Regions from separate parts of the Virgibacillus proomii genome, predicted to be linked through region 2. Evidence: a T-box and tRNA genes for the amino acid it is inferred to sense, from the RefSeq annotation. Region 2 holds a T-box; the other holds one or more tRNA genes.

Region 1 (3,427 bases), on a different contig from region 2:
ATGAATGGTGTAATCGGTTCTTTATCTGCGTGCACGAGTAATTGCATTCTGTGATCACGAATCATAAAATTAGTAGCACTTGTATCTTCATCAATTAATAATGTGGAAGCCCCTGCTTCTAATGCCTCCATTACATTTGCTGCTTGGGATGTACTGCCACTAGCATTATCGCTTGAAAAAAATGTAGTATCCTGACCATGTGGTAAATTATTGATAAACGGAGAAATATCAACACCTGTAATTTTCCGACCATCTTCAGATCGAATTTTTACTGCGGAAGGATCGGTTAAAACAAACTCCCTTCCATCACCGTTTACATGTGAATATACTCCTCGTTCTATTCCCCTAAGCAATGTACTTTTACCGTGATATCCACCGCCGACAATTAACGTAATTCCTTTTTTAATTGCCATTCCTTTGATTGGCACGTCAGAATGAGGAATCTGTATCTCCACCTCATTTTCAGGTGGACTTTGGAACGGTATCGCCTGCTTTAAAGGTCGATTACTAATTCCGCTTTCTCTAGGTAAAATTGATCCATTTGCTAAAAACGCTACCCAGTTATTTTCTTTCATTACTTGACGAATTGCTTCTTGCTGGTCTGCTAACTTGATCGCCTGTTCAATTGCTTTATTAGTAATTGTAAAAACAGAATGATTAATAATGTCTGGAAGAACACGGAAAAATAATTTATCAGCTTCTCTACTATTTATTTTCCTTCCATTTGCCGGTAGTCCAACTGAAATACAAACCGTTATTTTTTCTGAGGTAATTTGTACAGCACTGCGCTCCAGCTTTTCTTGCCCTGGGCGATCAAAAAAGATGAAGCCGCTCTTACCTGAGCCTTTTACATGAGAAGCTTGCTGAGCTACAACCTTACCTATTATACGAGCAAATGCATCTTCAACAGCAATCTTTCTTGCATATGTTTGAAGCCATTCAGCTTTAATTTGTCGCTTACTTGCAGGAATAATGATTCTAAGTTTAGAAGGAGCAGCAAACGGATCTCCTTGAACATGATCAATCATAAACTCATAATCCGTTCCCTGATAGTTTCCTTGAATACGTTTATATGCTTTATAGCCTTTGTTATCAATTTCCTTTAAAAGCTTCACTAGACTATTCATATAGACACACACCTCTATTGCTTTAAATTCATTAGTCAAAAAAATGAAACAAGCCTCTAATAACAACTATCTTCTTTTTCTGCTTCCGATTTTACATGTTCCCAATAAAGAAGTAAAACAAATCTTCCGGAAAAGCATGAGGTATCTATTTTTTTAAAAAACATAAAGGACAAGCGTTCTCTTAATGACGTACAAACTAGAAATATTCTGACGGGATAAAGTGAAACTTCATTCCATTTTACCTCGGAATGTTAGTTGAACGAATCGGGCATTTAGGGGCCGTTTTTCCCATCATGCTTGCAACATCATTAGCACATTGTTTGAAATGAGAAAAATACGGCACCTTACATGCGGGATAAAGGAAACATGCCTCTAAAACAAGGGTATGCCTATACTTGAGCGGCAAGCCCGCTTTAGTCGGTCTTCCTTTAGATTCGTGCCGAAGTTAACTAATCGCAGGAAGAAGATCGAAGTTTGCTACTGCTTGATCACGGAAGGTAATTTATCAATAAAGTTATCCACCATATAGAAACAGTATCGTTTTCTAGATACCAATTAAAGAAAAATTCACCCTTCATACTAAAATAATAATAACTGGTTCAAACATATAGATCCCAGTTAATACTCTAATTTTCAAAAAACTAAAAACGCAATACTTCGTACCCTTTACATTACGAAATACTGCGTTAAGACATATGTATGGAGCGGATGAAGGGAATCGAACCCTCGTCATCAGCTTGGAAGGCTGAGGTTTTACCATTAAACTACACCCGCATTCATTGAGGTTATGTAACTTTTAAAAAATATACATTTTTTGAATGCAGAAATTATTATAACAGTTATTCAAAGTTAGATCAAGACATTTTTTAATTTTTTTCGACAAAAAATGAATTCTAAACTGTTTTATTTTGTCTGTACACCTTCAATTTGTTCTTTTTACTAATTCAGTCAAGCTTATGAGACATAAATAAAACGAAGCAAGTTACAAGTTCTGGACATCGGATGACTCCCTGCCGTTCATACTTACATTGTAACGCAGTTGAACCACTCTCCTTTGAACAAAAATGAAAAAAATTTGCTTAGAAAGATTTACAATCTAATAAAGAAGTTATAGAATAGTCATAAGTTTTAGGGAGGAGAAAAAGAATGGCTGTATATCCAATTGTAATTGCACAACAGAAGTTTACACATCAAGACAGCCTGCGATATCCGTTTGAAGAACGCGGGCTTCAGTTTGGCGACGGAATTTATGAAGTCATCCGTATATACGAGGGAAAATATTATCTTCTAGCAGAACATCTCGATCGGCTATTTCGTTCCGCAAAAGCAATTAAAATCGATTTGGCTATATCGAAGGAAGAATTAACTCAATTATTATTGAAATTATTAGAAAAAAACAACATGGTAAAAGATGGAAAAGTATATCTACAAGCGACGAGAGGATCTGCTCCACGTGATCATGTATTCCCAAAAGACGTTCCTGCAAATATGTATGCCTATGTTCAAGACTTGCCACGTCAATTAGATAAGCTTAAGCACGGTGTTTCAGCAATTACAACACCAGATGTACGGTGGGAAAACTGTTATATTAAAAGTTTAAACTTATTACCAAATGTACTTGCTAAGCAAGAAGCAAGAGAGCAAGGTTGCTACGAAGCAATTTTGCATCGCGGGGAGCTTGTTACTGAATGTAGTTCATCAAATATTTATCTTGTTAAAGATGGAGAAATCCATACCCATCCTGCTACAAATCGTATTTTGCACGGCTGTGTACGATTACGAGTAGAAGCGTTTGCCAAATCTCTTTCTATTCCATTTTTTGAAGAAGGTTTTCATAAAGAAAATATTTATGATGCAGATGAAGTATTCTTATCTAGTAGTACGTCTGAGGTAATGCCGATTGTAAGTGTGGATGGTAAACAGATAAAAGATGGTATCCCTGGTCCAATTACCCGTAAGTTGCAGCAAGCATACGAAAAAGATGCAGAAATTATTGACAACAAAATTGCTTCTAGCACATAGAAAAACCAAGGCAAGCTAAACGCCACAACATCCCTGAAAAAAACGCGAAGTGTGCTGTTGAAGCTTGCCTTTTCTAAACTCTAAAAGCGGGATTAAAATTTCTATTGTGTCACCTTTGAAATTCGATACGTTATTTCGATTTTTCTTTTTTAGTTAATATTCCCAACATACCTTCATCCTCTTAACATAATACGAAGTCTTTCATCATGATGAGACTTCGTATTTTTTCATCTTATTACTACTTTACATATGCCTTTGGACGGCGAACCATCCTTCTT
Region 2 (3,427 bases):
AAATTGGCAAAGCTGCGCGCAAAGACATAGAAGCTTTATTGGGCACAAAGATTTATTTAGAACTTTGGGTTAAAGTAAAGAAAGATTGGCGTAATAAACAAAGTCAGCTCCATGAATTTGGTTTCCGTAGTGACGAATATTAAAGACTTGACAATATTAATAGAACGACATTTTCCCTTTACATGCTTCATATAAGAAACGATTAAAAGAGTAGAGAAGTTGGGAGTATACCGTAGCCGGTGAACGTTAGCATGACTAGTCAGAATTTACTTGGAAAAAAATAAAAAACACATGGTATCTCGAAATTTTTAAACATCCTTTTTAACAAAATACATGGTAAATTTTTATACTAATTCTTTTATCTGTTGTGGTCATTCTAATAATAGGTTCCATTTTCAAATATTGAAGAAAGGTGGGGTTTATGGTGATCGATTTAACCTGGAAACTATTTAGTCAAACAGGAAATATTGAAACCTATTTGCTAATGAAAGAGTTAGAAAATGAACAAAACCCTCTTAGACCTAGACAACGTGAAGATCAAAACAGAACTCCAATCGATACGAAGTTGTAAATAACTGTAGCTAATGAAAGTAGCTTCCTTAGTAAGAAAGGTGAAGTTAATTGCTTGAAAAGATACAAGGTATTGTATTAAAAACACGAGATTACGGGGAAACGCATAAGATTGTAACGATTTATAGTAAAAAAATTGGGAAGCTCTCAGCAATAGCAAAAGGGGCAAAAAAGCCAAAGAGCAGAATGGCTGCTGTAACGCAGCCATTCATATACGCTGAATTTTTAATGTATATAAACAAAGGGTTAAGCACGATACAACAAGGCGATATTCTTTATTCCTTTCGATCCATTCGTGAAGATATTATTAAGACTGCATACGCAGCTTATGCAGTCGAACTTACGGATAAATTATTAGATGATAAACAGCCAGATCCTTTTATTTTCGATCAGCTTTATCAAACTATGTCATGGATTGAAAAAGAGGAGGATTCTCGTATTCCCCTTATGATGTATGAAATAAAGCTATATAAGAAAGGCGGCTTTGCTCCAACATTGACCCACTGCTCAAATTGCAAACAACGACATCTTCCTTTTGCGTTCTCTATTAAAGAGGCGGGGCTACTATGTTCATCTTGTCGAAGCATGGACCCCCAAGCTGTTTTATTACCAGATGCTGTTGCAAAATTATTACATATTTTTTCTACTGTTGAGCTTAAGCAAGTAACCAGTATATCAGTAAAAGAGGAAAACAAACAACTGCTCAGGCAATTGTTAGATAACTATTATGATTATTATGGAGGATACTTCCTGAAATCGAGAAGATTTTTACGTCAACTGAATTCAGTGAAATAAGTTGACAGGTCTTACAGTTTCCCTTATTATTTGACATAGAATATTATAAGTTTATGCGAAGATGAAGAGGAGTACTGTTGAAATCTCTATAGCGAGTTCAGAATGGTGGGAGCTGAGCGAGAAGACAATTAGGAAGGGCGCTTCGGAGCATGTTGAATAAAGCGGCTTATAAGTTATAAGCAAGTAGGGTGGAACCGCGGATTAACCCCGTCCCTATGTCTATTCGCTAGACATGAGGGCCGGGGATTTTATATTGTATTAACTGTATTGGAGGATGCGCACGGATGAATATTCAAGAAATGATCTTAACACTACAAAAATATTGGTCTGAACACAATTGTATTTTAATGCAAGCATATGATGTCGAAAAGGGAGCAGGTACGATGTCACCTATGACATTATTACGAAGCCTAGGTCCAGAGCCTTGGAATGTAGCTTATGTTGAGCCTTCAAGAAGACCGGCAGATGGGAGATATGGCGAAAATCCAAATCGGCTATATCAGCATCACCAGTTTCAAGTTATTATGAAGCCTTCTCCAGATAATATTCAAGAGCTCTATTTAGCATCTTTAGAAAAATTAGGCATTGATCCGCTTGCTCATGATATAAGGTTCGTAGAGGATAATTGGGAGAATCCGACATTGGGTGCAGCTGGATTGGGTTGGGAAGTTTGGTTAGATGGGATGGAAATTACACAATTTACCTATTTTCAGCAAATCGGTGGCTTAGAAGCGAATCCAGTTTCAGTAGAATTAACGTATGGAATTGAGCGGTTAGCCTCGTATATTCAAGACCAAGAGAATGTATTTGATTTAGAATGGACAAATGGAGTGACTGTAAGAGATATCTTTTTCCAACCGGAATATGAACATTCTACGTATACATTTGAAACATCTAATACAGAAATGCTTTTTGAGCTGTTTACTAATTATGAACGAGAAGCAAAGACAACAATGGAAAAGGGCCTCGTATTCCCTGCATATGATTATGTGCTCAAATGCTCGCATACATTTAATCTTTTGGATGCTAAGGGCGTCATATCTGTTACTGAACGAACAGGATACATTACAAGAATCCGAAATTTAGCAAGAGGAATTGCCAAAGCTTATGTTGCTGAAAGAGAACGATTAGGGTTCCCTATGCTGAAAAAGGAGGAGCAATAACATGACAAAGGACGCTTTATTTGAAATCGGATTAGAAGAGTTACCAGCTCGATTTATTGATGATGCTGAACACCAATTAAAGGAAAAAACCGCAGCTTGGCTGGAGGGATTACGTATACCTTTTGAAAGTTTAACAACGTATTCTACCCCTAGACGGTTAGCTGTACTTATAACAGGTCTATCTGAAGAGCAAACAACGATAGAGGAAGAAGTAAAAGGGCCAGCTGAAAAAATAGCTAAAGATGAATCTGGTAATTGGACAAAGGCAGCGATTGGGTTTTCGAAAGGACAGGGGAGGTCAGTAGAAGACATTTATATCAAGGATTACAAGGGTACACCTTATATATATGTGAAAAAGCATATTGAAGGGAAACCAACCAAAGAATTATTACCTGGTTTTCGAGATATTATTACCTCCATAACTTTTGGTAAAAATATGCGCTGGGGAACACATTCCTTACGTTACGCACGTCCAATCCGCTGGTTAGTTGGTTTGTTTGGATCCGAAATTATTCCATTTGAAATAGTAAATGTATTAAGCAGTAATGTTACTTATGGTCATCGCTTTTTAGGAGAAAAAGTAATCATTGATGTTCCGGCTAACTATGAAGAAATAATGAATCAACAATATGTTATGGTAGATGCCCAAAAACGGGAAGCCTTTATTTTACAAGGTATTCATAAATTAGAGCAAGAAAAATCCATACAAATCCCGGTAGATGAGGATCTACTAAACGAAGTTCGGAACTTAGTAGAATATCCTCACGTATTTCTTGGTGAATTTGAAGATGAATTTTTAGCGATTCCTGAAGAAGTATTAATTACATCCATGAAGGAACATCAACGATATTTTCCTGTGCGATCGCAAACAGGAGAATTACTTCCCTACTTTGTTGGTG

The links. The T-box of region 2 lies ahead of glyQ (glycine--tRNA ligase subunit alpha). A T-box ahead of a tRNA ligase gene usually reads a tRNA of that ligase, here a tRNA-Gly.
Region 1: it has a tRNA-Gly gene. The T-box ahead of glyQ (glycine--tRNA ligase subunit alpha) is inferred to sense a tRNA for this amino acid. The anticodon was not compared.

What each region holds. Positions count from the first base shown of each region.
Region 1 is NZ_FUFN01000008.1:302,943-306,369, forward strand. It holds gene BN1066_RS02320 (ABC-ATPase domain-containing protein) at 1-1,127, opposite strand, end outside; tRNA gene BN1066_RS02325 (tRNA-Gly) at 1,828-1,901, opposite strand; gene dat (D-amino-acid transaminase) at 2,274-3,149, shown strand.
Region 2 is NZ_FUFN01000010.1:2,229,597-2,233,023, reverse strand. It holds gene era (GTPase Era) at 1-143, shown strand, start outside; gene BN1066_RS17865 (YqzL family protein) at 425-571, shown strand; gene recO (DNA repair protein RecO) at 622-1,365, shown strand; T-box leader at 1,415-1,583, shown strand; gene glyQ (glycine--tRNA ligase subunit alpha) at 1,650-2,528, shown strand; gene glyS (glycine--tRNA ligase subunit beta) at 2,530-3,427, shown strand, end outside.